2 regions of the Micromonospora sp. CA-259024 genome follow, and region 1 is predicted to be linked to the other one. Evidence: riboswitches for the same ligand, from Rfam matches in the RefSeq annotation. Region 1 holds a riboswitch; the other holds the start of a gene.
The links. Region 1 has a riboswitch for S-adenosylmethionine ahead of ACQEUX_RS25195 (aminotransferase class V-fold PLP-dependent enzyme). Riboswitches for the same ligand answer to the same signal wherever they lie in the genome.
Positions count from the first base shown of each region.

Region 2: it holds a riboswitch for S-adenosylmethionine, as region 1 does, so the genes downstream of both, ACQEUX_RS15210 (ABC transporter substrate-binding protein) here and ACQEUX_RS25195 (aminotransferase class V-fold PLP-dependent enzyme) in region 1, are expected to answer to the same signal.

Region 1 covers NZ_JBNJND010000002.1:1,237,231-1,252,041, reverse strand. Annotated here, with positions in the region: gene ACQEUX_RS25230 (S8 family serine peptidase) at 95-2,629, opposite strand; gene ACQEUX_RS25225 (glycerol-3-phosphate dehydrogenase/oxidase) at 2,709-4,526, shown strand; gene ACQEUX_RS25220 (hypothetical protein) at 4,615-5,151, shown strand; gene ACQEUX_RS25215 (FAD-binding oxidoreductase) at 5,191-6,591, opposite strand; gene ACQEUX_RS25210 (DUF4031 domain-containing protein) at 6,660-6,944, shown strand; gene ACQEUX_RS25205 (HD domain-containing protein) at 6,916-7,572, opposite strand; gene ACQEUX_RS25200 (FUSC family protein) at 7,679-8,914, shown strand; gene ACQEUX_RS25195 (aminotransferase class V-fold PLP-dependent enzyme) at 8,928-10,178, opposite strand; SAM riboswitch class IV at 10,249-10,369, opposite strand; gene ACQEUX_RS25190 (PrsW family intramembrane metalloprotease) at 10,393-11,865, shown strand; gene ACQEUX_RS25185 (hypothetical protein) at 11,884-12,051, opposite strand; gene ACQEUX_RS25180 (GroES family chaperonin) at 12,145-12,483, opposite strand; gene ACQEUX_RS25175 (AI-2E family transporter) at 12,642-13,940, shown strand; gene ACQEUX_RS25170 (ATP-dependent DNA helicase) at 13,960-14,811, opposite strand, start outside.
Region 2 covers NZ_JBNJND010000001.1:3,481,019-3,495,829, reverse strand. Annotated here, with positions in the region: gene ACQEUX_RS15235 (alpha/beta fold hydrolase) at 176-1,054, opposite strand; gene ACQEUX_RS15230 (BTAD domain-containing putative transcriptional regulator) at 1,193-4,516, shown strand; gene ACQEUX_RS15225 (Na+/H+ antiporter) at 4,631-6,205, shown strand; gene ACQEUX_RS15220 (amino acid ABC transporter ATP-binding protein) at 6,234-6,977, opposite strand; gene ACQEUX_RS15215 (amino acid ABC transporter permease) at 6,974-7,759, opposite strand; gene ACQEUX_RS15210 (ABC transporter substrate-binding protein) at 7,799-8,662, opposite strand; SAM riboswitch class IV at 8,935-9,046, opposite strand; gene ACQEUX_RS15205 (amino acid transporter) at 9,134-11,092, opposite strand; gene corA (magnesium/cobalt transporter CorA) at 11,280-12,410, shown strand; gene ACQEUX_RS15195 (hypothetical protein) at 12,427-12,618, opposite strand; gene ACQEUX_RS15190 (2'-5' RNA ligase family protein) at 12,807-13,322, opposite strand; gene ACQEUX_RS15185 (mycothiol transferase) at 13,399-13,908, shown strand; gene ACQEUX_RS15180 (SCP2 sterol-binding domain-containing protein) at 14,029-14,436, shown strand; gene ACQEUX_RS15175 (amylo-alpha-1,6-glucosidase) at 14,433-14,811, shown strand, end outside.

The DNA.
Region 1 (14,811 bases):
TCACCGCGGGTCGGCCCGCGCTCCCGCCCATCGTGTATAGGAAGGAACCTTTCCGGTAGGAGGTGCCCTTGCTCATCGCTGGGCGGCCTGGCCCTTACCGCTGGGCGGCCTGGACGGCGGCGTAGGCGTCGACCTGGCCGGCGCCGGTGATGTTCGACGGGGCACCGCAGGCGTCGGTCGGGTTGCGGGAGCGGTAGGTCGGTGTCGCCGCCGTGGCGGTGTCCCGCAGGATCTGCCGGGTCCGGGTCACGTCGCCGACCAGCGCCGGGTTCGCCGACCACATCAGCGCGACCACCCCGGCCACCTGCGGGGCCGCCATCGAGGTGCCGTCCAGTGTGGCGTACGTGCCGCCCGGCATCGCCGAGATCACACCCACGCCCGGCGCCAGCACGTCCGGCTTACCCGTGCCGCCCGGGACCGGCCCGCGCGAGGAGAACTCGGCGACCCGGCGCTGCGCGTCCACCGCGCCAACGGTCAAAACGTCCGCGTACGGCGCGGGCGGGTCGTCGATCGACGCGCACCACGGGCCCGTGTTGCCGGCGGCGGCGACCACGAAGATCCCGGCGGCGTCCAGTGCCGCGGTGGCCGGTCGCAGTACGCCCCGGTCGCAGCCCTCGATCGGCGGGCAGCCCCACGAGTTGGTCAGCACCTGCGGGGCACGCTCCGGACGGCCGTCGGTGAACGGGTCACCGCCGGTCGGGAAGGGCGCCAGCATGAACTGGAGGCAGTCCAGGTAGTGCCCGGGGCTGCCCAGGTTGCGGTCCAGGTTGACGCAGCCCACCCACCGCGCGTCAGGTGCCACCCCGATGCCGCCCCGCCCGACCGCGCTGCCCACCGTGTGGGTGCCGTGCCCGCCCTGGTCGGTTGGGCTCCGGGTGCCGTCCCACGGGTCGTACCAGGAGTCGTCCCCGCCACGGAACCCGGCTCGCAGCGCCGGATGTGTGCCGTCCACCCCCGAATCCGAGCTGCCCACCACGATGCCCGTGCCGGTCACCCCGAGCTGGGACCACACCCGGTCGGCGCCGATCTGGCGGATGTTCCACTCCGGGCCGGTGGGCGCGGGCGCGGTGCCCCGGTTCTGCCCGGCCGGGGCCGGCAGTGGCCGCAGGCGTTGGCTCACCAGCACCCGGGCCACCTCCGGTCGGCGGGCGAGCCAGGCCCGCACCGCCGGGCCGCCGTCCACCTCGACGGCGTTCACCAGGTAGTACGACACCGGTTCGAGTCGCAGCCGGGTCAACCCCCGGAGCAGGTCGGCCTGGCTCCGCTCGGCCGTCGTCACCAGCCGCCGGTAGACCTCCGTCGCGCGGGCGTCCCGGCCGGCCCGACCCGGTGCGCCGGCTGGCAGACCCGTCAGGTCGGCCTGCGCGCGCAGCACCACGAGCAGCCGCTCGCCGTACAGGCCGGGCTGGCCGGGACCGAGGTCGACCACGCCGAACGCCACCAGCAGCACCACGGCCGCCGCCGTGGCGACCCGACGGCTCGGGGGCCCTGCCGCCGGCCGGGCGAGCAGCACCGCGTACCCGATGGCGACCAGGACGGCGACGACGAGCCCGGCGCCGGCGGCGACCGCCACCCAGAACGGCACGTCCCGGGTGCCCACCAGCAACAGGGTGATCTCTTCCGGGTCGGTGAAGGCCAGCGGGCCGAGTGCGGCCAGGCCCACGAGCCAGCCCGTCGCCGCTCGGCCGGCGCGTGCGGCGCCCGCCGGGTCGGCGGTGGCCCGCCAGGTCGCGGCCCAGAGGGTGGCCAGCGCGAAACCCGCCGGTGGCAGGGTCAGCAGCGCGGGCAACTGCGCGCCGGACTGGCCGGTGCCGGCCGCGAGCAGCAGTAGCGCCACCCCGGCGACCAGACCTCCGACCAGCACCAGTCGAGCCGGCCGGGGTGGCCGGCCGACCGCGAACCGGGACCAGAAGGTCGCGTCCAGCAGAGTCGCGGCCAGCACCCCGAGCGCGGCGGCCGCCAGGAGTGCGAGCGCGGTCTCCAGGAGCCCGCCGAGCGCCCCCAGCCAGGCCCACGGCAGGAGCAGCGCCAAGCCGGCGGCGACCGCGAGCAGTGACACCGGGCCGGGCCGGCGCAAGCCCTGCCCGCGTCCGGCCGGCTCCGGGCTTCCGGCGGCCTCGGGCCGCGCGGCGTCGCCGTTCCCGGTGGGCGCCGCGCCGACGACCGGGTCGGCCGGTTCGAGGTACGCCGACCGGCGCGCCGACCAGCGCAGGATGAGCGTGCCGAGCGCCGCCGCGCCGGCCAGCGCGGCGATGTACACCTCGTGGTGCACCGGCGGTACGACCCGCAGCAGCGTGAGCGCCCCCAGTGCGAGTACGCCGACCAGCCAGACCCGCCCGGTGGCCCGGACCGTGGTCGAGCGGGGCAGTACGGCGAGCAGCAGGGCGGGTGTGCCCACCAGCACGACGGTGGCGAGGCCCAGCACCGGCCAGAGCCAGTCGATCCGGTCCCGCCCGAAGCCCAGCAGCACCTGATCGGTGACCCAGCCACCGGTCTGGGTGGCCACGGTGACCGCAACCGTCCAGCCGCCGGCCAGCACGGCCGCGACCACCGGCCACCGGCTTGCCCGGCCCGGCGGCAGCGGGTGGGGCGGCGTTCGACCAACGGGTGACGGGGGCCCGACCTGCATGACTCGCACAGTACGGGTCGGGCGGCGAATGTCGACACGCTGGCGCGACGGTTACGGTGGATGGGTGCGTGACCCCAATATCTCCCGATCCGTCGCCGGTCAGCTCTCGCCGGTCCGCCGTGCGTCCGACCTGCGCCGACTGCGCGCCGAGCGCTTCGACGTGTTGGTCATCGGTGGTGGGGTGACCGGTGCCGGCGCCGCCCTGGACGCGGCGTCCCGCGGCCTGAAGGTGGCCCTGGTCGAGGCGCGCGACCTCGCCTCCGGGACCTCCAGCCGGTCCAGCAAACTCATCCACGGCGGCCTGCGTTACCTGGAGCAGCTGGAGTTCCACCTGGTCCACGAGGCGCTCACCGAGCGCGGCCTGCTGGCCACCCGGCTGGCGCCGCACCTGGTGCGCCCGGTGCCGTTCCTGGTGCCGCTGCCGGCCGGGCGGGGCCTGCGGGACCTGCCGGCCCGGACCTTCCGCCGCTCGTACTATGGCGTCGGCGTGGCCACCTACGACGCCTTCGCGGGCGTCTTCGGCGGTGGCCGGGGGATGCCCCTGCACCGGCACCTGACCCGGGAGGGGGCACGGCGGGTCTTCCCGAGCCTGCGGGCGGAGGCGCTGGCCGGGGCGATCCGCTACTACGACGGGCAGGTCGACGACGCCCGGCTGGTGGTCACCCTGGCCCGCACCGCGGCCAGCCTCGGTGCCACGGTGGTGAGCAGTGCCCGCGCCGTCGGGCTGATCCGGCAGGCGCGCGAGGTGACCGGGGTCCGCGTCCGGGACCTGGAGGCGCCGGCCGGCTCACCGGACGCCGAGTTCGAGGTGCGGGCCCGTACCGTCATCGCCGCCACCGGTGTGTGGAGCGACGACATGTCCCGGATGCTCAACGACGTGGGCCTGCGGCCCGGCGTCCGGGTGCGCGCCTCCAAGGGGGTGCACCTGGTGGTGCCGCGCTCGGCGATCACCGGCGAGGCGGGGCTCATTCTGCGTACGGCGAGTTCGGTGCTCTTCGTCATCCCGTGGGGCGGGCACTGGATCATCGGCACGACGGACACCGACTGGCGGCTCGACCGGTCCCACCCGGCCGCCTCGGCCCGCGACATCGACTACCTCCTGCAGCAGGTCAACACCGTGCTGGACCGGCCGTTGACCACCGCCGACATCGAGGGGGTGTACGCCGGGCTGCGGCCACTGCTGTCCGGTGAGGCTGACTCCACCTCGAAGCTGTCGCGCGAGCACGCGGTCTTCGAGCCGATGCTCGGGCTCCTGCTGGTCGCCGGGGGCAAGTACACGACGTACCGCGTGATGGCCTCCGACGTGGTCGACCGGGCCGTGCGTCGGCTGGGTGGCGCGCGCCCGTCGCGTACCGCCGACCTGCCGCTGCTCGGCGCCGACGGGTACCCGGCCATGTGGCGGGACCGCGCGGACCTGGCCCGTCGGCACGGCGTACCGGTGGGCGTGGTGGAACACCTGCTGGAGCGGTACGGCACCCTCACCCTGGACCTGTTGGCGTTGATCAATGCCGATCCGTTGCTCGCCTCCCCGCTGGCCGGTGCTCCGGAGTATCTGGCGGCGGAGGTCGCCTACGCGGCTCGGGCCGAGGGTGCGTTGCACCTGGAGGACGTGCTGACCCGGCGGACCAGGATCTCCTTCGAGACCAGCCACCGAGGGCTGGAGTCGGCGGAGCACGCCGCCGAGCTGATGGGCGTCGTGCTCGGTTGGGATGCGGCCACCCGGGCCCGGGAGGTCCAGCACTACCGCGCCCGGGTGGAGGCGGAGCGACAGTCGCAGCTGATGCCGGACGACGCCACGGCGGACGCTGCCCGACTCGGTGCCCCCGATGTCCGGGGTTACGCGGCCGATCGTGGTGGCGACGACGATTCCGCGACGTTGCGGCCGTCCGCTAGGTGACGAAATGAGACGTTACTGATGGGTAACCATCGATACCAGCCTGGATGGTGGTTTCGAACGCTACCTACGGTGGGGTAGGTTTCCGCGCGTGCTGTTCCGCGCCCGCCCTCGTCTGCTCCTACCCCTTCTCGCCGTCGCGCTGGTCGGTGCCCTGACCGGGTGTTCACTGTTCGACCGGGATGCGCAGGGCACGCCGCTGGCGCAGCCGTCCGCCGGCGCGGCGGGTGGCGGCTCGCAGCTGGAGATCCCCACCACGGTTGCCGCAGGCCAGGTCAGTTTGCTGCAACGGCTCGGCGCCGACGGTCCGCTGCGCACTCTGAGCGTCGAGCGGGACGGCGCGTGGCAGTGCCTCGACTGTGCTGGCGACGGGGTCACCTCGCGGGGCACCCTGGCCCCCGAACTGACCGAACGACTCCAGGTGCTGCTCGCCGACCCGGCGCTGGCCGCCGAGACCGATCAGGCCCGGAAATACCGGACGACCTGCATCGACGCGCTGACGTCCAGCCTGCTCACCGCGTCCGGGCTGATCACCTCGCAGGACTGCCCGGGTGAGGAGCGCACGCCGGTCGCCGGGGAGATCCTGCTGCTGCTCACCCAGGCGACCCCGGCCGAAGTCGACGGCTGACCCGCCGCCACGCGGGTCAGAGCGCCGCTGATGCGCAGGTCAGAGCACCTTGCCGGGGTTGAGCAGGCCGGCCGGGTCCAGCGCCGACTTGATCGCCTGGTGCACCCGGACACCGACCGGCCCGATCTCCCGGGCCAGCCAGTCCCGCTTGAGTAGGCCCACCCCGTGCTCGCCCGTGCACGTGCCGCCCAGGTCCAGGCCGAGCCGCATGATCTCGTCGAACGCCCGTCGACCCCGCTCCACGCTCGCCGGGTCAGCGCGGTCGACCACGATGTTCGGGTGCATGTTGCCATCCCCGGCGTGCCCCACCACGCCGATCGGCACCTCGCACTCCGCCGCGATCCGGGCCACCCCGTCCAGCAGCGCGGCGAGCGAGCCGCGCGGCACCGCCACATCGTCGATCACCAGACCGCCGTTGCCGCCCGGGTAGGCGTCGGCCGCGAACTTCTCCATCGCCGGATGGGCCAGCCGGCGCGCCTGCAACAGCGCCGCCGCCTCCACCGCGTCGGTGGCCGCGTAGACCTCGTCGGCGCCAGCGGCCTCGCACACCTCGGCCAGGGCGGCCAGGTCGTCGGCGGCCCGGGTGCCGGTGTCCGCGGCGGCCAGCAGCAGGGCCTGCGCGTCGGTCCGCAGCCCCATCGGCTGGTAGGCCTCGATCGCCCGCAGGTGGGTCTGGTCGAGCAACTCCAGCAGGCTGGGAGTGAGCCCGCGGGCCGCGATCTCGGCTACCGCCGTGCCGGCCGCGGCGGTGGACGGGAAGACGGCCACCAGGGTCAGCGATTCCGCCGGTGCGGGCCGCAACGCCACGGTCACCTCGGTGATCACGCCAAGGGTGCCCTCCGAGCCGACGAAGAGCCGGGTCAGGTCGTAGCCGGCCACGCCCTTGGCCGTACGCCGCCCGGTGCGCAGCACCTCACCGGAGGCGAGCACCACCTCCAGGCCGAGCACGTACTCCGTGGTGACGCCGTACTTCACACAGCACATACCGCCGGCGTTGGTGGCCACGTTGCCGCCGATCGTGGACGACTCCCAGGAGCCGGGGTCCGGCGGGTACCAGAGCCCCTGCTTGGCCACCGCGCCGGCCAGCGCCGCGTTGACCACCCCCGGTTGGACCACCGCGATCCGGCTCACCGGGTCGATCTCCCGGATCTCGTCCATCGCGACGGTACTGAGCACCACCGCGCCGTCCACCGCGTTCGCCGCGCCGGCCAGGCCGGTCCGCGCGCCCTGCGGCACCACCGGTACGCCGTGCCGTGCGGCCGCCCGGACCACCGCCACCACCTGCTCGGTGCTCCGGGGGCGGGTCACCACCAACGGCGTTCCGGCGTCGCAGAGGTCGGCCTCGTCCCGCTGGTGCATCCGCAGTAGGTCGGGATCGGTGAGCACGGCGTTGTCACCGAGCGCGGCGCGCAGGTCGTCGAGGAGAGTGGTGGGGGCCATGCAGCCGAGGCTAGGTCGCCGACCGCCGATCATCAACATGATCGACTGTGCGGGATAGCTTGGGCGGCATGCTCTATCTGGACCGGCCTGCCTGGCCGTGGCGCGGTCGGCTCTGGTCGCACCTGATCAGCGATGTCTCGTACGCCGAGCTGCACGCCTTCGCCGAGGCCCTCGGCGCGCCTCGGCGCGGCTTCGACCGGGACCACTACGACATCCCGGCCGACCGGTTCGCGGCGGCGGTGTGGCTCGGTGCCCAGGTGGTGCCGAGCCGGGAGCTCGTACGGTTGCTCCGTGCCGCCGGCCTGCGCCGCCCCAAGCACCTGGTCAGCCCGCGTACTCCGGCCCCCCGCTGAGCGTGGTCAGCTCGCGACGCACGTTGTCCCGGGCGGGCTCCTCCCACCGGCTCGCCAGCGGCGGCAGCCGGAACAGCGCGGGCAGCGCCAGCAGCCCGGTCAACACCGCCGCCCGCCCGGCCCGGAAGGCCGGCTCCGGCACGTGGGCGTACTCCCGTCGGACGGCCGCCGCGTAACGGTCGTACGTGGCCGGCGGCGTGGCCAGCACGGAGAGGTCCGCGTCGCAGAGCAGGGCGCCGTCGCGGTCGTCCGGAGCCACCCTGTGTCCGGCGGTGAGCAGCACCAGTCGGCGTACCTCGGCCACCGCGGGCGCCGGTACCCCGAGCCCGGTGAGCACGCTGTCGGCCAGCGCGGCGCTGTCCCGTTCGTTGGCGTCGCCGGTGGCCCGAGGGTCGTAGACCGCGTCGTGGCACCAGACCGCCAGCCGGACCAGATCGGCCCGGTCGGTCAGCCCGGCGTGCTGGTCCACCACGTCGAGCACGGCGGTCAGGTGGGCCACCGTGTGGTAGTGCCGGTGCGGCTCCCGCCACCGGGCGAGCAGCTCCTCCCCGGCCCGGGTCACCTCCGGTCCGGGCTTCGCGCCGGCATCCCGGGCCGCAGCCCGCCACCGGTCCAGCAGATCAACCACGGCCCGAGTCTGCCGCATCCGGCCGCAACGCGCGGCGCGGGAGGATTCAGCGGGGCCGCCACGGGTAGTCGCGCCCATGGCCGCGGCTCGGGACAAACGACCTCCGATGGTGCGGCGTGCCCCACTGCGCGAGGGCCTGGTCGACATCGACGGCGCACGGATCGCCGAAGCCACCGAACAGCTGCGCCATCGCGGCCGCGCCACCCTGCACGACCGGCTGCACCGGGTACGGATGGCCGGCGGACTCGCCGTGCAGGCCGGGCTGGCTGCCGGGCTCGCATACCTGATCTCGCACAAGCTGCTCGGCAACCCGCAACCGGTGTTCGCGCCGATCTCCGCGGTCGGCACCCTGGCCGCGTCGGTCGGCCAGCGGTTCCGCCGGACCGTGGAGTTGATCGTCGGGGTGGGCATCGGGGTGTTCATCGGCGACCTCCTGATCTACCTGCTCGGCACCGGCGCGTGGCAGCTCGGCCTGGTGGTCACCGTGGCGATCCTGCTCACGATCTTCGCCGGGGCGAGCGTGGCGATCGTCATCCAGGCGGCGGCCACGGCCGTGCTGATCGTGACGCTGAGCCCCTCCACCCAGAATCTGGAGATCCCACGCTTCGTCGACGCGTTTCTCGGCGGTGGGATCGCGCTGCTGGTCACGGCGGTGCTACTGCCGCTGAACCCGCTCCGGGTGATCAACCGGGCCGCCCGGCCGGCGCTGGACCTGCTCGCCACCCAACTCGACGTCACCGCCGACGGCCTGCGCAAACGGGACCGCGCCAGCATCCAAGGGGCACTGGATCGGCTGCGCGACAACAAGGAGGAACTGGCCACGTTGGGCGAGGCGATCGAGGGGGCGAAGGAGACCGCCACCCTCTCACCGGCCCGCTGGCACCGCCGCGACGAGCTGACCCACTACGCGGAGGCGGCCGACCCGATCGACCGGGCGATGCGCAACACCGGCACGCTGATCCGCCGGTCCGTCACCCTGATCGAGGACGAGGAACCGGTGCCCGACCCGATGCCGGACGCGATCGCTCACCTCGCCGAGTCGGTCCGGCTGCTCAAGCACGAGTTCGCCGTCGGCGAGGAGCCGGAGAAGGCTCGGGAGCGGTCCCTGCGGGCGGTCAGCGAAGCCGGCCGGGCGTACGGCGCCGGGGTCGGCTTCTCGGGCAGCGTGGTGGTCGCCCAGATCCGGACCACCGCGAGCGACCTGCTGGTGGCCTCCGGGATCGAGCAGGAGGAGGCGAACCGGTGGATCCGCACCGCCTTCGGGGAGCAGGAGCGGCCGGTCGGTGAGCCGGCCGAGCCCGGCGAGCCGCCGAAGCCGCCCACCGCCCCGCCGGTCGGCTGAACGAGGGCGCGTCTCAGCCCAGCTCGGCGAGCGCGGCGAGCAGCCGGTCCACCTGAGCGTCCGTGCTGCCCAGGCCGATGCTGGCGCGCAGCGCGGTGGGCGGCAGGTCCCGTCGGCCGGTACGCCCCGCCGCCTCGGTGAGCAGCCGCCGGGCCAGCGGGTGGGCGCAGAACAACCCGTCGCGCACGCCGATCCGGTGCTCGCCGGCCAGCCGGGCGGCCACGTCAGCGGAGTCCCATCCGGCGACCACGAACGAGACGATGCCGACGCGGGGCGCGTCCGGGCCGAAGGTGCGCAACTCGACGACGTGCGGCAGGGCGGCGATGCCGGTCCGCAGCCGGGCCAGCAGCGCCTGTTCGCGGGCGGCCAGCGCGGACCGGTCCGCCTCGTCGAGCGCCGTACACACCGCGGCCAGTGCCACCGCGCCGAGCAGGTTCGGGGTGCCGCCCTCGTGCCGTGCCGCTCCGCTCGCCCAGGTCACATCGTGGGTGGCTGGCCCGACGTGGCTGGTGGCGCCACCACCGGCCAGGTACGGCGGGGCGGCGTCCAGCCAGTCCGCGCGACCGATCAGCACCCCCGCGCCGAACGGCGCGTACAGCTTGTGGCCGGACACGGCCAGGTAGTCGACGTCGAGCGTGAGCAGGTCGACCGGGGCGTGCGGGGCGAGCTGCGCGGCGTCGAGCACGATCCGGGCCCCGTGCCGGTGGGCCACCCGGGCCAACTCGGCGACCGGCCACCGCTCACCGGTCACGTTGCTCGCACCGGTCACCGCGACCAGCACCGGCAGCGCCGGGCTGCTGCCCCGGCGCAGCTCGGTGAGGGCGGCGGCGAGGTCGCGTACCGCCCCGTCCGGATCGGTGGGCACCGGGAGCCGGACGGAGCCGCGCGGCCAGGGCAGCAGGTTGGCGTGGTGCTCGGAGGCGAAGGTGACGACGGTCGTGCCGGCGGGCAGCGCTCGGGCCAGCAGGTTGAGCGCGTCGGTGGTGTTGCGGGTGAAGATCACGTGGTCGTCGGCGCGGGCGCCGAAGAAGTCGCCGACCGTCTGCCGCGCCTGCTCGTACGCGAGGGTGCAGCGCCGCGACAGCGCTCCCGCGCCACGGTGCACGCTGGCGTACCAGGGCAGCAGCTCGGCCACCGCGTCGGCGGCGGCCCGCGCGCACGGCGCGCTCGCCGCGTAGTCCAGGTTGATCTCGCCCGGTACGCCGAGAACGTCGAGCGGCCGCGACGGGGCCGCCGCGGGCGCGGCGTCGAAGCGGGTGGGCAGTGCGGGAACGAGAGTGACGGACACGCCGGAACCTCCGGGGTCAGGGACCCCGGGTGCACAGTCGGGACGGGGTCCGCGCTTGCCCAGCACGCCGATCGGGCTGGGCCCGGTCATCACCCGGGGCACCCCACCGCGAACTCGACGAGGGTTGCCGGCCAGCAAGCCGGGGCTTGATGCTGGCGCTCGTGACCTGCCGGCAGCATAGCGGCTACCGATGCGACCGAACCAGCCGGCAGCGGATGGCTACGCTGACCGCATGGCCGACACCCCGCCCGGTTCACCTCCGCCGTCGTCGCCCGCACCCACAGCCCCGTCCGTCGGCGAGGCGCCCCGGATGCCGCTGCGCCGACTGGGCTGGCGGCGGTTCCTGGTGCTGGCCGGGGTGGTGCTGTTCATCGCCGCCTGCGCGGTGTTCATGGTCTTCACGCTCGGCCAGTCGCTCGGTGTGCAGGCCCTGCTGATCGGGGTGGTCGCCGCCATCCTGCCGGTGCCGGTGCTGGTCGCCTGCTTCCTCTGGCTGGACCGGTACGAACCGGAGCCGCTGAAGTATCTGATCTTCTGCTTCGCCTGGGGGGCGTTCGTCTCCACGGCGGCCTCGCTCACGGTCAACGACTTCGCCGCCAACCGCTTCGCCGACTGGGGCCTGCCGTCCGCGCTCACCGGGGTGCTGGTGGCGCCGTTCATCGAGGAGCTGACCAAGGCCCTCGGCCCGATCCTGCTGCTGGTGTTCCGCCGCCGCGAGTGGTCCGGGATCACCGACGGCCTGGTCTACTGCGGGCTCTCCGCGATCGGCTTCGCCATGGTGGAGAACATCCTCTACCTGGGCGGCTACGGCTATGCGACCGGCGCCGACCGGTACGGCCCCGCGACCGGCACGCAGCAGGTCATCGCGATCTTCATCGTCCGGATCCTGCTGTTCGGGTTCGCCCATCCGCTTTTCACCTCGATGACCGGTGTGGGGCTGGGCATCGCCGCCCGGACGGCCGACCGGCGGGTCCGGGTGCTCGCCCCGATCGCCGGCCTGCTGCTGGCGATGATGCTGCACGGCACGTGGAACCTGCTGCCCACGCTGACCCAGGCCACCGGGGAAGCGTTGATCATGCTGTACGGCTTCCTGGGCCTGATGGTGCCGGTCTTCTTCGGCATGGTGGGGCTGGCGATATGGCTGCGCGCCTGGGAGGGGCGGCTCACCGAGCGGACCTTGCCCGACTACGTACGCGCCGGCTGGCTGAGCCCGCCGGAAGTGGCCGCGCTGAGCAGCCTCGGCAGGCGGCACGCGGCCCGCAGTTGGGCCCGGCGGGTGGCCGGGGACGGCGGCGTGCGGGCGATGCGCGGCTACCAGTTCGCCGCCACCCGGCTCGCCCTGCTGCGCGACGGGACGCTGCGCGGCCTGGACCGCAAGCCCGCCGAACAGGAGCGGACCGCCCGCGAGGAGCGGGAGCTGCTGGACGCGATCAGCGCGTACCGGTCGTTCTTCGTGGGCCGGGATCCGCAGGCCCCGGCGGGAGTCTGGGACGGCAGCCGCTACCACCTGCGCTTCCCCGACGGTACGCAACGCCCGGTTGCCGCGCCGGACGAGCCGGTGGTGCCGATCCCGGTGGTGCTGGCCCCTGCTCCGCCTCCGGTGGGGTATCCGCCGCCCGGCTGGCCCGGCCCGCGGCCGGCGGCGCCCTGGCCGCCCGCCTGAGGGCTGGCGGCCTGCCGCTCAGGCCAGCAGGGAGGTGAGGAAGTCACCCAGGCCCTGGAACATCGCGATCAGCCCGGCCCCGATCGCCCTGAACATCTGCGCGGCGCCGTCCGGCCGGAAGGCCATGAAGTAGATCAGGAACGCGACACTGCCCCAGGTCAACAGCTTCTTCACGAATACCGGCATCGTCCCTCCCCAGGGCCACGGTCGCCGGATGGCTTCCCGTCGTGCGGCTGGGCAAACGGTGCGCGGTGGGGCCTGCTGGCCGGGGAGGGTGCGTCAGAGGTAGAGGCCGGTGGGATCGTTCTCGATCCGCTCGGCGGCCACGGCGTGCACGTCCCGCTCCCGCAGCAGCACGTACCCGCGGCCGTGCAGCTCGACCTCGGAGCGGTCGTCCGGGTCGAAGAGCACCCGGTCGCCGGAGACGATGGCGCGGACGTTCGGCCCCACCCCGACGGCGGTGGCCCACGCGAGGCGCTTGCCCACCGCGGCGGTCGCCGGGATGACGATGCCGGCGGTGGAGCGACGCTCGCCCTCGCCGCCCTCCATCCGTACCAGCACGCGGTCGTGCAGGAGGCGGATCGGCAGGCCGGCGTCGAGATCCTGGTCGGCGGTCACGACGCAGACGCTACCGTGTCGCCGACGGCCGATCGCCGGTGGTTACGCCTGTGGCCGTGGGGGCAATGTGTGGCGGAACTGCCCTACGGTGTCGGGAACGGACGTATGCTGTCCGACCTGTCGCCGTGGGCGGGCCGTTTCTCTGCCAGGAGGTGCGCTTGAGCCGCTTCGAGTGGGTACGCGGGCGGCTCCGCCGCGCCTACCAGTCGGGACGGGAGTCGGTTCGCGCCAGTCAGGACACGCCGAGCGACGCTCCGGAGCCGGCCCGGGTGGCCTCACCCGCCGTGCCGGGGCCAGCCGCGTCACCGAGCGCCACGGTCGTCGGCGCGGAACCTCCGGTGCGCCTGCACAGCTCCACCACCAGTCGGGACGACGCCGACGTGCCGCACGGGCTGCGGATCGCCGCCGCCTGGTGCTGGCGACTGATCGTGATCGGCGTGGTGGCCTGGGCCCTGCTCATGGTCGTCAGCACGGTCAAGATCGTGATCATTCCGCTGGCCGTCGCGCTGCTGCTCTCCGCGCTGCTCGCGCCGGCGGTCGGCTGGCTGCTGCGGGCCCGGCTGCCTCGGTCGCTGGCCACCGCGGTGGTGTTGGTCGGCGGCCTGGCCGCGGTGATCGGCACGCTCACCCTGGTGGTCAACGAGTTCATCCGGGGCGTGCCAGAGCTGAGCCAGAAGTCGTCCGAGGGCGTCCGGCAGATCCAGAACTGGCTGAAGACCGGCCCGTTGCACGTCTCCGACAATCAGCTCGACAACTACATCACCGAGGCGCAGGGCTGGATCAACAGCAACACCAGCGATCTCACGACCGGCGCGCTGAGCACCGCCGCGACGTTGGCCGAGGTGCTGACCGGCACCATCCTGGTGCTCTTCGCGACGTTCTTCTTCCTGCGCGACGGCAACCGGATCTGGCGCTTCCTGGTGCGGCTGCTGCCGGTGGCCGCCCGCTGGAAGGTCGACGACGCCGGCCGGGCCTCCTGGCAGACGCTGGGCGCCTACGTCCGGGCGACCGTGCTGGTCGCCTTCATCGACGCCGTCGGCATCGGCATCTTCCTGGTCGTCTTCGACGTCCCGTTCGCCTTCCCGCTCGCCGCGCTGGTATTCCTCGGCGCGTTCATCCCGATCGTCGGTGCGGCGCTCTCCGGTGGCGTGGCGGTGCTGGTGGCGCTGGTGGACAGCGGCCCGGTCACCGCGTTGATCATCCTGGGTGCGGTGATCGGCGTGCAGCAGTTGGAGGGGCACGTGCTCCAGCCGCTGATCATGGGACGGGCGGTCGCCCTCCACCCGCTGGCGGTGATCATCGGTATCGCCGCCGGGGTGGTGCTCGCCGGCATCACCGGCGCGCTGGTCTCCGTGCCGCTCATCGCGGTGCTGAACACCGCGGTCCGTCGGCTCGCCGCCCGAACCGTCCCGGACACCCCGCCCGACGCCGTCGTCGTCGCCGCGCAGGCGCCCTGACCGACCCGCTACGGGACGGTCAGGAGCCGGCGAGGCGTTGTAGGGCGCCTCGGGCCACTTCGGGCCGGGTGGTGTACCAGAACGGCGGCAGCGAGCGACGCAGGAACGGCCCGTAACCACGGGCGGTCTCCAGTCGCGAGTCGAGCACCGCGACCACGCCCCGGTCACCGGTCGCCCGGATCAACCGGCCCACGCCCTGAGCCAGCCGCACGGCCGCGATGGGCACGCTGACCGCGGCGAAGCCGGAGCCGCCGCCCGCGTCCACGGCGGCCGCTCGGGCCGCCGCGAGGGGCTCGTCCGGTCGAGGGAAGGGCAGCCGGTCGATGACCACGAGCTGACAGGCATCACCCGGCACGTCCACCCCCTGCCAGAGCGACATCACCCCGAACAGGCAGCTGGCGCGCTCCTCGCGGAACCGGCGGACCAGCAGTGGCAACGCCTCCTCGCCCTGCAACAGCACCGGCAGGTCGGTCCGCGCGCGCAGCAGCTCCGCGGCCTGCTGCGCCGCCCGGCGGGACGAGAAGAGCCCGAGAGTGCGACCACCAAGTGCCTCGACCAGCGCGAGCAGCTCCTCCCCGGCAGCCTCGGGCAACCCGGAGACGCTGGGGCGGGGCAGGTGCGCGGCGACGTACAGGATGCCCTGCCGGGCATAGTCGAACGGCGATCCGACGTCGAGTGACCGCCAACCCGGGCCTTCGGTCGCCGGTACGACGGCCCCGGTGTCACCGGCCAGCCGGCGGCCTGGCGTCTCGCCGGCCGGACGACCCGGGCCGGTACGGGCGGCCAGTGCGGCCGCGGCGGGGCTCGGCGGGGCGGGTGGCGGCGCGTCCAGCCCGAGGGCGCGGGCCACCGTGTCGAACCGGCCGCCCAG
Region 2 (14,811 bases), on a different contig from region 1:
TGACCCCTTAGCGTCCACCTGGTGTAAGGTCGCATATCCGCAGGTCAGGGCCTTATTGTGCGTGGGATGAGCGGTAGGTCGACGGAGTGCGGCGGCCCGACCGGCCAGATCACCCACGACGAGAAATGTCGGATATCTTACCCAGGGTGATTGGCGTGGTCGGGCCGCCGATCGATCAGCGGGCGAGCAGGGCGCGCAGCGCGCGAACCACCTCGGCCGGCGCCTCCTCGGCCATGAAGTGCCCGCAGGTGACCGTCCGGTGCTCCAGGTCCGGCGCCCAGGCCCGCCACACTCCGGCTGCGTCATAGCCCAGCGCCGCGCCCCAGTCCTGCTGCAGCACGGTCACCGGCATCCGCAGCTGACGACCGGCCGCCCGGTCGGCGGTGTCGTGGGCGACATCGATCCCGGCCGACGCCCGATAGTCGGCGACGATCGAGGTGACCGCGTTCCGGGACGCACGCAGGTACACGGCCCGTACGTCCGCCGGCAGCGCCGCCGGGTCACGGGTCCAGACGTCCAGGAAATGACCGAAGAAGGCGTCGGGGCTGGCGCCGATCAGCTCCTCGGGCAGACCGGGCGGCTGCGCCATCAGGTACAGGTGAAAGGCGATCGCGGCGGAGGTGCCGTGCAACACGTCCCACATGTCGAGGGTGGGCAGCACGTCGAGCAGCGCGAGCTGGCTGATCGCCGCCGGATGGTCGAGACCGGCGCGGAACGCGACCAGCGCACCCCGGTCGTGCCCGGCCAGGGCGAACCGCTCGTGGCCGAGCGCGCCGGCCAGCGCCACGACGTCTTCGGCCATGGTGCGCTTGGCGTACCCGTTGCCGTCGGTGTCGAGGGGCTTGTCGCTGTCGCCGTAGCCGCGCAGGTCCGGGCAGATCACGGTGTGGTCGGCGGCCAGGTCGGCCGCGACGTGCCGCCACATGAGGTGGGTCTGCGGAAAGCCGTGCAGCAGCACGATCGCCGGCCCGGAACCGCCCACGGCGGCGTTGAGCGTCACACCGTCGGCGACGGTGACGCGCCGGTAGTCGAATCCGTTGATCCTGGGGTCCACGGGGAGCCTTCCTGGTGAGCAGTTCCGGCTGGGGCGGTGGCCCGTCGCCGTCGTACGTCGTCGAGCCTGCCGGCTGGTGATCAGCAGACGGTCAGCGTCGAATCAGTACGGGCCGACCGACGCGCCTAGATTGATGCCATGACCAGGGAGCTGACGGCGCCGGTCGCGGTGACCTTCGGCGTACTCGGGCCGGTGACCGCCGCGACCGCGCGCGGCCCGGTCCCGCTTCGGGGGCACCGGCAGCGCCTGGTGCTGGCCCGGCTGTTGATCGCGCACGGTCGGGTGGTGCCGGTGGATCGTCTCGTCGACGACCTGTGGGAGGTCGCGCCGGACGGCGCGGTGGGCGCGATCCGGACCTTCGTCGCCGACCTGCGCCGGGCCCTGGAGCCCGATCGACCGCCCCGGCAGCCGCCCCGGATCCTGGTCACCGAGCCACCCGGGTACGTGCTGCGGGCCGGCCCGGACGCGGTGGACGCCGGACAGTTCGAGGCGGCGGTCGGCGAGACGGGCCGGCTGCTGGCGGCGGGACGTCCCGCGCCGGCCCTGGCCGCGCTGGACATGGCACTCGGGCTCTGGCGCGGGCCGGCGTACGCCGACTGCGCGAACGAGGCCTGGGCGGTCGCGGAGATCAACCGCCTGGACGAGTTGCGGTCGCTCGCCGTCGAGCGGCGTGCGGAGGCGCTGTTGGCGTTGGGCCGGCCGGACGAGGCCGCCGCCGACCTGCCGGCCCACCTGGCCAGACATCCGCTGCGCGAGGACGCCTGGCGGCTGCTCGCGGTGGCCCGGTACCGCGCCGGCCGGCAGGGCGACGCGCTGGCCGCGCTGCGCGAGGCCCGGAGCGTCCTGGTGACCGAGTTGGGCGTGGACCCGGGGCCCGAGCTGCGGAGGCTGGAAGGGGACATCCTGGCCCAGGCGCCGCACCTCACCCCGGCCCTCGAAGGTGCCGCCACCACCAACCTCGCCGGATTGGGCACGCGGCGGCGCCCGTTCGTCGGCCGCGACGCGGAACTGGACCGGCTGCGGCGGGCCGCCGAGGCCGCGTCCCGACGCAGCCGGCCCACCCTCGCACTTCTCAGCGGTGACCCGGGTGCCGGCAAGACCGCGATGGCCGAGACCCTGACCCGTCGGCTCGCCGCCGAGGGCTGGACCACGGCGTGGGGACGAAGCCCGGAGTACGAGGGCGCCCCGGCGGCCTGGCCGTGGACCCAGGTCACCGACGCGCTCGCTGGGCCGGCCGACGCCATCGAGGCCGCCGGGCCGGCCGACGGCTCGGCTGACCCCGCCGGGACACGGTTCCGCCGACACCGGGCGGTGGCGTCGCTGGTCTCGGCGGTCGCCGACCGTGGGCCGGTGCTCCTGGTCCTCGACGACCTGCACCGCGCCGACGGTGACACCCTGGACCTGCTGACCGCCCTGCTCACCGGCCCGCAACCGGCCACCGGGCCGGTGCTGGTCCTCGGCACCTACCGGGCCACCGAGATCAGCCCGGAGCTGACCGCCGCCCTGGCCCGCGCCGCCGGGCTGGAACCGATCCGGGAGTATCTCGCCGGGCTGTCCGCGCCGGCGACCGGCGAGTTGGCCCGCGCCGTCGTCGGGGCGGAACTGGACCCGGCCACCACCCGGTTGATCCACCACCGCAGCGGCGGCAACCCGTTCTTCGTCCGCGAGCTGGCCCAGTTGTACGCGGGCCAGGGGGAGGCGGCACTGGCGGCGGTGCCACCCGGGGTGCGCGACGTGATCCGGCACCGGTTGGCGCAGCTGCCCGCGCCGACGCGTACCGTGCTGCGGCAGGCGGCCGTGCTCGGTCGGGACCTCGACCCGGAGGTGCTGAGCGCGCTGGCCGGTGACTCCGCGACCGTGCTGGACGCCGTGGACCGTGCCCTGCAGGCCGGCTTCCTCACCGAGCGCGAGATCGACGGTCGGCTGCGCTTCACCCACATCCTGGTCCGCGACACGCTCTACGCCGACCTGTCCGGGCCCCGCCGCGCCGCCTGGCACGCGGCCGTGGCCGAGGTGCTGCGACAACGCGATCCCATCGAGCCCGCCGCGCTCGCGCACCACCTGTTGCACGCGGGTGGACCGGTCGCCGCCGGCCGCGCCGCGGCGTACGCCCGCACGGCCGCCGAGCAGGCCGAACGGGGCGGTAACCCGCACGAGGCGGCCCGGTTGTGGGGGCAGGCGATCGACGCGTACGACCGCGCCGGTGGCGTCGAGCAGCGCGAGCGGCTGTCCGCGTTGCTCGGTCTGGGACGCGCGCTGGCCGTGACGGGCCGGCTGGCCGAGGCGCGGAGGCGGCGAGCGGAGGCGATCGCCGCCGCCGAGTCCGTCGGCAACCCCCTGCTGGTCGAGGAGGTGCTGGCGGGCTTCGACGTGCCCGCCATCTGGACGCGCAACGACGACGACCTGCTCTCGGGGCAGATCGTCCGATCAGCCGAGCACGCCCTGACCGCTCTCGGCTCGACCGGCTCGGCGCAGCGCAGCCGGTTGCTGAGCACCCTCGCGCTGGAGTTGCGGGGCACCACCACCGATCGTGGCCGCCGGGCGGCGGACGAGGCCGAGACGATCGCCCGGACCGTCGGCGACCCTGGGCTGCTGGCCTTCGCGCTCAACGCCCGCTTCATGCACGCCTTCCAGCGCGTCGGTCTGGCTGCCGAACGGGCCCGGATCGGCGCCGAACTGGTCGACCTGGCCGCCCGGCACCAGCTGGTGACCTTCGAGGTGCTCGGCCATCTCGTTCTGGTCCAGGCAGGCTGCGCGCTGGCCGATCGGCCCGGCGCCGACGCGCACGCCCGCGCCGCCGACCGCCTCGCCGAACGGTACGAGCTGCCGCTGGTCGGCGTCTTCACCCGGTGGTACGCCGCGCTGCGCCTGGCGCTGGACGGCGAGTCGTCCGCGGCTGCCGACGCGTACCGGGCGGCCGCCGATCGGCTGACCGCTGACGACATGCCCGGCCTGACCCGCGGGCTGCTCCCGCTCGCCCTGCTCGGCCTGCGTCTGGCCGAGGCCGCTGGCGGCGACCGGCCGATGCCCGGGCCGGGCGGTGCGGACCGGCCGATCCCCGGGCCCGGCGGTGTGGACTGGGCGGGCCTGGACTGGGGTCCGCACGAGCCGTGGGTCCGGCCCCTCCTGCTGCTCGCCGAGAACGACCGGGACGCTGCCGCAGCCGCCGTGCGGACTCTTCCGGACGGGCCGCACGATCTGTTGCGGGAGGTGCGACTCTGCCTCGTCGGCCGGGCGGCGCGCGTCCTCGATGACCGGGTCACGATGCAACGGGTCTACGTCGAGCTGCTGCCGGCCGCCGGCGAAGTGGCCGCAGGCAGCGGGGTGCTCACCGTCGGCCCGGTGGCCGGGCACCTCGCCGACCTGGCCGGGGCGATGGGCCGTGACGAGGAAGCGGCCGGGCACCTGCGTGCCGCCCGCGCGGTCACCGCCCGGGGCCGCGCCGCCGTCCCCTCGTCCTGACGCCGCTCCCCGCCCACGGCGACTTGCCGGTTTTCGGGGGAACCAACCGGCGGGTGGGGTCAGATGGAACCACCGGCGTGTCCACCGTCGGCGGACGATCGAGGGGAGTGCGCCGTGGAGGTGCTCATCCTGATCGTGGTGCTGGGCGTCACCGTCATCGTCGGCACCACCCTCGGCGGTCGGTACCGGGTCGCCCCGCCGGTCCTGCTCATCGTGTTCGGGGTGCTGCTCGGGCTCGCGCCACCGCTGTCCGAGCTCACCCTGGAACCGGAACTGGTGCTGCTGATCTTCCTGCCGGCCATCCTGTACCGGGAGAGCCTCACCATCAGCCTGCGCGAGATCAGGGCCAACCTGCCGGTGATCGGGCTGCTCGCCGTGGTGCTGGTGGTGCTCACCATGGTCACGGTGTCGTTCACCGCGCAGGCGTTCGGGGTGAACCCCGCCGCCGCCTGGGTGCTCGGCGCGGTTCTCGCACCGACCGACGCCGCCGCGGTCACCGGCCTGGCCAAACGGCTGCCTCGCAAACTCCTCACCACCCTGCACGCGGAAAGCCTGATCAACGACGGTACGGCCCTGGTGATCTTCGCGGTGACCGTGGGCCTGCTCACCGGCGCCGCACAGCCGGGCATGCTGGGCATCGGCGAGGAGTTCGTCGGGGCCAGTGTCGGTGGTGTGGTCGCCGGTCTGCTGGTCGGGGCCGCCGTGGTGCTGGTCCGCAAGCGGCTCGACGACCCGTTGCGCGAGGGCGCGTTGAGTGTACTGACGCCGTTCGCCGCGTTCCTGCTCGCCGATCTGGTGCACGCCAGTGGCGTGCTGGCCGTGGTGGTCGCGGGTCTGGTGCTGTCCTACGCCGGCCCACGGGTGATCCGCGCCCGGTCCCGGGTGCTGGCGTACGCCTTCTGGGACCTCTCCACGTTCCTGATCAACGGTGGGCTGTTCGTTCTGCTCGGCACGCAGATACCCCGGGCGGTGCGGGGCATCACCAGCACCTCACCCCAGCGGGCTCTGGTGATCGTGCTGGTGGTCACCCTGGTCGTCCTCGGCACCCGACTTGCCTTCGTCTACCTGACCGCGCAGACCGCGAGGCTGCGGCGCCGCCGGATCACGGACCCGGGCCAGGGGCCGCCGAACTGGCGGGTGGGAACCGTCGCCGGCTGGTCCGGTTTCCGGGGCGCCGTGTCGCTGGCCGCAGCACTGGCCGTCCCGACGGTGACGGTCGCCGGTCGACCGGTGGTCGAACGCGACCTGATCATCTTCGTCACCGCACTGGTGATCATCCTCATCATGCTTCTCCAGGGCACCACCCTGCCGCTGGTGGTGCGCTGGGCCCGGCTGGCCGGCGACCCCGAACGCGTCGAGGAGGCCCGGCACGCCCGACGGCGGGCGACCGAGGCAGGCCTGGCCGTTCTGCCCCAGATCGCCGCCGAGATCGGTGCCCGGGAGGAGTCGGTGCGGCGGTTGCAGGCCGAGTACCAGAGGCACCTGGAGGACGTCGACGAGAGCTGCGGGCGTACCGCCGAGGAGCGCCGCCTGGAGCGCCAACTGCGCCTTCGCGTCCTCGCTCACAAGCGGCGCGAGGTCACCCGCCTGCGGGACAACCGGGAGATCGACGACCTTGTGCTGCAGGAGATCCAGGCCGCACTGGACAACGAGGAGATCCGGCTGCTGGGACGCGGGCCCAACGAGTGATCGTCAGCGGCGCGCCGGCCGGCGCGGCTCAGAGCACCTGGGCGAGGAACCGGCGAAGCCGAGGGTGCCCGGCCCGCTCGAAGATCGCCTCGGGTGGGCCGGCCTCCAGCACCACGCCCCGGTCCATGAAGGCGACCGTGTCGGCGACCTGCCGCGCGAAGCCCATCTCGTGGGTGACCACCACCATGGTCATGCCCGCCGCGGACAGGTCGGCCATCACTCCGAGCACGCCCTTGACCAGCTCCGGGTCGAGCGCCGAGGTCGCCTCGTCGAAGAGCATCACCTCGGGCCGCAGCGCCAGCGCCCGCGCGATCGCCACCCGCTGCTGCTGACCACCGGAGAGCTGCGCGGGTCGCACGTCGGCCTTGGCGGCCAGGCCCACCAACTCCAGTTGGGCCCGGGCGACGGACTCCGCCTCGTCCTCGCCGAGCTTGCGGAGCCGGCGCAGCGCGAGGGTGACGTTGCGCAGCACACTCATGTGTGGGAAGAGGTTGAACTGCTGGAACACCATGCCGACCCGCTGCCGCAGCGCGTCCGGGTCGTCGCTCAGGACGCTGCGCCCGTCCAGCAGCACGTCGCCGCGATCCGGCTCGATCAGTCGGTTGATGGTGCGCAGGAGGGTGGACTTGCCCGACCCGGACGGGCCGATCACGCAGGCCGTCGCGCCGCGCGGCACCGTGAGGTCGACGCCGCGCAGCACCCGGTTCGGGCCGAACGCGAGGTGCACGTCGCGTACGTCGAGGCTGACCGAGGTGGTCGTGCCGGTGGTCATCGCCGGTTCCCTTCCGTCGTGGCGGACAGCGCCGACGGGCTGTCGTCCTCGTCGTCCTCGTCGGACGGTGCGGTGGCGGGCCGACCGTTGCGCAGCCGCCGGTCGATCCAGTTGACGACGTGCGTCAGCGGGACGGTCAGTGCCAGGTAGAAGAGCCCCGCCAGTAGCAGCGCCGACTCGTTGCCGGTGGTGGCCGCGTAGTCCTGCCCGATCCGGAACAGCTCGCGCTGGCTCGCCACCAGGCCGAGGAAGTAGACCAGGCTGGAGTCCTTGATCAGCGCGATGAGCTGGTTGACCCAGGCCGGCAGCACCCGCCGGATGCCCTGCGGAATGATCACCAGTCGCATCGCGTCGGCCCAGGAGAAGCCGAGCGCGCGGGCGCCCTCCAACTGGGCGGCCTCCACCGACTGGATGCCGGAGCGGAAGATCTCCCCGATGTACGCGGCCGCGATGAGCGACAGCGCCAGGATTCCCAGCGGGTAGGGGTCCGGTCCCCAGACCTGCATGCCCAGTGGCGCCAACCCGACGCCGATCAGCAGGATGGTCGCCGCTGCCGGTAGCCCCCGGAACACGTCGGTGTAGACCCGCGCCGGCCAGCGCAACCACCGGCTGCGGGAGATGCCGGCGACGGCGAGCAGCAGGCCCAGCACCGAGCCGAGCAGGGCGGCGGAGACCGCCAGGATCAGCGTGTTCGGCAACCCGACGGTCAGCATCTCGGGCAGCGCCTCGCGCATCGCGTCCCAGTCGAAGAAGGTCTCCCACAGGGTGCTCAACGGATCCATCGGTCGCCTCTCCTACCGCCCTGCTCGCTCGTCACCGGTTCAGGACGCGGCCGACGCGGACGCCGACGGCGCCGGCACCGTTCCGCTGCCCGGCTTGAAGTCCGCCGGGATCGGCCGGCCCGGGTAGTACTGCGCCTGCAACCGGCTCCAGGTGCCGTCCGCGATGACCTCGTCGAGGCCCTTGTTCAGCGCCTCGCGCAGCTTGTCGCTGCCCTTGGCGACGGCGTACGCCGTCGGTGCCGGGCTGAGCTGCTTGGCCGCCACGGTGATCTTGCCGTTGCTGTCGGTGGCCGACTTCTCGCCGATCTCCGCCGGAGCGATCCACGCGTCGGCCGTGCCGGCCTTGAGCTGGTTGATCGCGCCGTTGTAGTCCGGCACCCGCACCGGGTCGAGCTGCTTGCCGGTGGCGTAGTCGTCCTGGACGGTGCCCTGCACCACCACGACGCGCTTGCCGGCGAGCTGGTCGAAGCCGGTGATCGGCGAGCCGGCCGGGACGTCCAGGCCGAAGTAGCCGAAGTCATAGCCGTTGCCGAAGTCGACGGTCTTCTTCCGCGCCTCGGTGATGGTGATCGAGGAGCTGCCGACGTCGAACTTGCGGTTGTTGACCTGGGAGAGCAGCGCGGAGAAGTCGGTGCCGACGAACTCGACCTTGAGGCCGAGCTTGCCGGCCACGGCGGTCAGCAGGTCGTTGTCGAAGCCGGTGAACTTGCCGTCCTTGAGGTACACGTTCGGCGGGGCGTCGGTCAGCGTGCCGGCCCGCAGCACGCCCGGCTGCGCCAGGCCGTACGGGTTGGCGGTGGCGTCGGACGAGCTGTCGTCGCCGCAGGCGGTGAGCGCGGTGGCGACCAGGATCGCGGCCGCGCCCAGGGCGGTGGCGCGGGTCAGGGCAGGAAGAAATCGCACGGGTGTCTCCGAAAAGGTCGCGTCTCGGCGCGCACGAGCGTGCGTCGCCGACGGTGCGCCCGATGGGCGTACCGGTGAAGGGGGTTCGGGAAGAGGTTTGCGCTAGTGCGTGGTGCCGCGACAGGCGGCGCTGCACATTCGCATCATGTCCACGTGCCGTCGCCGGGTCAGTGCCGGCGAGGGGCGACCGGCGCGGGGCTCCGCGACGTCGGTCGGTGGGGCGGTGCTGAGGATGCGCATGGTTCTCCCGGGTCTGTGCTGACCTGGGTGCCAGGCCACGCTTGCACCGACGTCGTGCCGGTGCCTGGTCTTCACCCGGGGCACCCCACCGCGGAGGAGGGTTGCCGGCCAGCGAGCCGGGGCTTCGCGCTGGCGCTCATGACCTGGGCCGAGGTTAACAGCAGGAACGGGTGGGTCGTCCAGTGGTTATGACCACGCTCACCGTCCGCGACAGGGTGCCCGGCCCACCGGTCAGCCGGCGTGCACGTGTGGCCGGCGGCGCCGGTCGGGCTCCTGGCGACGCAGGATCTCCCGGGTGACCGAGGCGATCTCACCCTGCCCGAACGCCAGGTACCGCAGGACGTTGCGGCCCGGGCCACCCTCGGTCCACTCGAAGTAGATGTGTGGGCGCCGACGGCTCCGATCACGGATCTCCAGCAGCAGGGCGGCGAGCGCGTTGGGCACCGAGGAACTGGCCAGGCTGAGCACCGGAAAGCGGTCGTCCACCATGCTGCCGCGGACCATCAGCTCGGTCTCGAAGTCCGACGGGTCGGTGACGTGGACCTCGACGAAGATGACGTCGCTGTCGTCGGGGAAGTCGTTGTCCGCCATGGCCTCCGCCAGCCTGGCGCGGTATTCGGCCTCGTCCTGGTGGTCGGGCTCGTGAGCGATGAGGCGAATCCGCCGTCCGGCGCGCTCATCGATCATCCGGGCCGCGGCCGGGTCCAGCTCGACCTGGTCGACCCGCAACTCGAAGGCCCGAGACAGCCGGGAGAGTAGCGAGATCACGATGATCCCGCCGATGAAGAAGGCCGCGATCTTGACACCGTCGGGGCGTTCCACCACGTTCGCCAGCGTGGTGTAGACGAAGATCACCGCGATGGCGCCGAACGCGATGATGCGTCCGCGCTGACGCCGCCGCACCGCCGCGAGCGTCACCGCCGTCGCCGCCGAAGTGATCAACACCAGGACTCCGGTGGCGTACGCGCCGCCCTGCGCGTCCACGCTGGCCTCGAAGACGACCGTGATCAGGAACGCCACCGCGGTGAAGACCAGCACCAGCGGCCGGACGGCTCGGGCCCAGGTCGGCGCCATGCCGTAGCGGGGTAGGTAGCGGGGCACGAGGTTGAGCAGCCCGGCCATCGCCGACGCCCCCGCGAACCAGAGGATGGCGATGGTGGACAGGTCGTAGACCGTGCCGAACACCTCCCCGAGGTGCTCGTGTGCCAGGTAGGCCAGCGCGCGGCCGTTCGCCGGCCCGCCCGGTTGGAAGGCCTCCGGCGGGATCAGCACGGTGGTCGTCACGCTGCTGGTGATCAAGAAGACGCTCATGATCACCGCAGCGGTGGTGAGCAGCCGTCGTGCGCCCCGGATCCGGCCCAGCGGGCGATCCTCCGAGTCCTGCGGGTCACCTCGCACGCTCGGCATGACCGCCACCCCGGTCTCGAAACCCGACAGGCCCAACGCCAGTTTCGGGAAGACCAGCAGCGACAGCCCGACCACCATCCACGGGTCGCCGTGCCCGGTGGTCAGCGTGGTGGCCCAGTCTCCGACCGCGCTCGGGTGCGTCACAACCCGCCACAGCGCGTCGACCATCACCACCGCGTTCAGCCCGAGGTAGACCGCGACCAGGACGACGGCGATCCCGATGGCCTCGGTGAATCCCTTGAGGAACACCGCGCCCAGCAGCGCCACCAGCAGCAGCGTGAGCAGCACCTCGTGCCCCTTGAGCCCGCTCGGCCAGAACGGGTTCTCGTCGATGTGCGCGGTCGCGTCGGCGGCCGAGAGGGTGATGGTGATGATGAAATCGGTGGCCGCGAACCCGAGAAGCACCAGCACCAGCAACTTCCCCGGCCAGTAGCCCAGCAGGCGCACCAGCATCGCGATCGAGCCCTCGCCGTGCGGGCTCTCCACCGCCACCCGTCGGTAGACCGGCAGTGCGCCCAGCAGTGTCACCAGCACCAGGACCAGGGTCGCCAGCGGCGAGAGCGCCCCGGCGGCCAGCGCCGCGATGCCCGGCTGGTAACCCAGCGTCGAGAAGTAGTCGACGCCGGTCAGGCACATCACCTTCCACCACGGGTGGCGCCGGTGCTCCGGCGGACGCCGGTGCGGGCCCGGGTGCCGCACGGCCTGCTCCGAGCCGGCGTCGAGCAGCCACTCCCGCAGCCGGCCGGCGCGCCTGTCGACCTCCATCGGCGTGTCCCCCGTCATCCCGCCCATGGTCTCCGTGAGTATCCGCCCGGCGGGCCGCATCCGTCCGCCGGTGCCCGGAACCCACCCTGGCCGGGCACCCCACGGGCGGCCCGTCGACGGGTTTCGGGTCGGAGGCAGCGGGGAAGCAGCGCCCCGGGTTGGCGGGAACGCGCCGGACCAGACGTCACCGGGGGAGGGACAGCGCATGGTCGGTGGCCGTCGCTCCCGCCCCGGTGGTGGCTTCGGTCGCCAACTCGACGAGTACGTGACAAGGGTCGGCGTGCCGCCACCCACGGAGTCGTCCGCCCCGCCCGCCGGCGGCCTGGTGGACAGCGCGGTCTACATCCGAGGGCACCGGTTCGCCTCGCCGTCCGGCCTCGCCGAGACGTACCGCTGCCTGCAGGAGCAGGATGGCGCGATGGCCTGGATCGGGTTGTACCGGCCCGACATCGACCAGGTCACCTCGCTGGCCCGGGAGTTTCGGCTGCACGACCTGGCGGTCGAGGACGCGATCAACGCCCACCAGCGACCGAAGCTGGAACGGTACGGGCACACGCTGTTCGTGGTGTTGCGCGCCGCCCGCTACGACGACCAGCGGGAGGAGGTCGAGTTCTCCGAGCTGCACCTGTTCATCGGGCCGGGCTTCGTGGTCACCGTCCGGCATGGTGAGGCACCGGATCTGGCCGCGGTGCGGCGGCGGATGGAGACCGAGGCGCAGATGCTCGCGCGGGGCCCCGAGGCGGTTCTGTACGCCATCCTCGACCAGGTTGTCGACGGGTACGCGCCGGTTGTGGCCGGACTGGAGAACGACATCGACGAGATCGAGACCCAGGTGTTCGGCGGCGACCCGAACGCCAGCCGGCGCATCTACGGCCTCAGCCGTGAGGTCATCCAGTTCCAGCGGGCCGCCCGCCCGCTGCTCACCGTGCTCGACGCGCTGGCCGACGGCGCCGGCAGTGCCGGCGGCGACGAGGAACTGCGCCGCTACCTGCGCGACGTGACCGACCACCTGACCCAGGTGGTCGAGCGGGTGGACGGTTTCCGGCACCTGTTGCAGAACATCCTCACCGTCAACGCCACCCTGGTCTCGCAGCAACAGAACGAGGAGATGCGCAGCCTCACGGCGGCCAGCTACGCGCAGAACGAGGAGCTGAAGAAGGTCTCGTCCTGGGCGGCGATCCTGTTCGCTCCCACGCTCATCGGCACGGTCTACGGGATGAACTTCGTCCACATGCCGGAGTTGAACTGGCGCTTCGGCTACCTGTTCGCGCTGCTGTTGATGCTGCTGGTCTGCGGCACCCTCTACCTGATCTTCAAGCGGCGCGGCTGGCTGTGAACAACGCGGCCGGCAGTCACTCGATGCCGCGCAGGATGTGCCGTTCGTCCTCGACGTCGTCGTCGCCGGCACCGATCCGGCCGAGCAGTACGGCGGCGGCCCAGATCGTCAGGGGCGTGGCCGCCCCGGTCATGCCGCCGCCGGTCCGGTCGTCCCGGGTCTGGCTCCGCTCCGTGCGCGGTGGCCTGCGCTGAGCCTGCATAGGCACTGCCCCTCCTCGTCGAAGCCGCCCTCCCGGCACGGGGTGCGCCCGCGCCACCGGCCGGGTCACCCGCGTTCTGGCAGGTCGCCACCGGTACGGCATCCATGTCGAACCATCCCACGCCGGGCGGCATTACCACCGCAGGTTTTCGGTTTCCCGACTGTCGCCCGCCAAACCGGACATTTTGTCGAGGGTCAGGGCAGCGGGTGGGCGATGCCGCGGGCGTGGTCGGTGAGCGCCGCGCCGACCACGGTCGCGGCCAGCGGCAGCACCTCGAGGCAGCGCCGCACCGCGGCGGCCATCAGCGTGTTCGGCACCCGCATGGAGAGCGTGCAGTGCGGCACCCAGCGGCCGGGCTGGTAGTGCTCGGCCAGGGGAACGCCGGCGGCGGCGAGTCGGTCGTGCACCATCCGTTGGTGGGTCAGCAGCTCCGGGGTGGGTGCCGGGCCGAGCCAGAGCACCCGGCCGACGAACTGCCCCGCGTGCTGGAAGTCGAGTCGCAGCGGGGCGGCCACGATCGTGCCGCGCAGCGCGTCGGCGACCTGTTCGGGGTTGAAGCGGGGCGCCACCGCGAGCGAGACGTGTGGCCGATGGCGCTGCTCCCACAGCGACCGCATGCTCTGCACGCCCTCGGCCTCCAGCGCGTCCCAGAGCACCCGGATCCGCCGGGTGGCGTCCGGGTCCAGATACAGCTCCAACGCCGCGACCACGAGGTCACCGTAGTGGTCGAGGTTTGATCGCCGGTGTCGGCGGTACCTGTTCGGAGACCACCAGGAGGCGTGACCCGTGGACGTGAGTGACCTGCTGACCGAGACGTACGACCGACTGCCCGACCTCGTGCGCGCGGCGGTGGGCGGGCTGCGTCCCGAGCAGCTGCACTGGGCGCCCGGCCCGGGTGCCAACTCGATCGGCTGGCTGGTCTGGCACCTGACCCGGATCCAGGACCAGTCCGTCGCCGACCTGCTCGACTCCGAGCAGGTCTGGGTGAGCGGCGACTGGGCGGGTCGGTTCGGGCTCGCCGCCGACGCCGCCGACACCGGCTTCGGTCACTCGCCCGCACAGGCCGCGGCGGTGCGGCCGGAGAGCGCGCAGGCGTTGGTCGACTACTACGAGGCGGTCGCGTCGCGTACCGGATCGTTCCTGTCCGGCCTGCGGCCGGCGGATCTGGACCGCGTGGTCGACGAGGCGTGGGACCCGCCGGTGACGCTCGGCGTCCGGTTGGTCAGCGTCGCCGAGGACGACCTGCAACACGTCGGCCAGGCCGCCTACCTGCGTGGCCTGATCGAGGCCGACTGAACGGGTTCGCCGGGCTCACATCGGCACGCGCCCTACCGGGGCCGGCCTTCACCCGATTTGGGTGAACCGGGCTCACCCCGGCACGGGTGATCCTGCGAAGAACCGTGGGGAGGGGATCTGATGGGCGCGAAGGCGGAGCAGTACCTGCAGCACTTGGACGCCGGTCGGCGCCTCGACCTGCCGGAGACGACAGCGGGGACGATACGGCTGGACGTACGCGGCGACGGCTGTACCGATCACTGGTACCTGACGATCGCGGACCAGCACGTGCGGGTGACCCGTGCGGCCGACGACGCCGACCTGGTGCTGAGCCTCGACCGCCCGCTCTTCGACCAGATGGCCGACGGCGAGATGCATCCGGGGGCGAGCCTGCTGCGCAACGAGCTGACTGTGCAGGGCAACATGCGGTTGCTGATGATGCTGCGGCGGATCTTCCCGGGGCCGCCCGGCGCCCGTCATCCGCGCGAGCTGGGCCGGGCCGCGATGGCGAACCGGGCCGCGGTAGCCGGTCGGAATGAGCGGCCATGAAACAGGAACTGCTACACGTCATCGCCGGCAACGCGTTCGCGATCAGCGACGCCCAGGGTGACATCGAGGTCGACCCGCGGACGCCAGTCGGTCTCTTCGCGTTCGACACCCGTTTCCTGTCCCACTGGGTGCTCAGGATCGACGGCGAACGGATCAACGCGCTCTCCCGCGACGACCTGACGTACTTCGAGACCCGGTTCGTCCTGGTCCCCGGCGCGGCGAGCCACTACGTCGACGCCGACGTGTCGATCATCCGGCACCGTTCGATCCACGACTGCCTGCACGAGAAGATCACCGTGCTCAACCACTCGTCGCAGCCCGCGGAGTTCACCGTACGAGTGGAGATGGGCAGCGACTTCACCGACATCGCGGAGG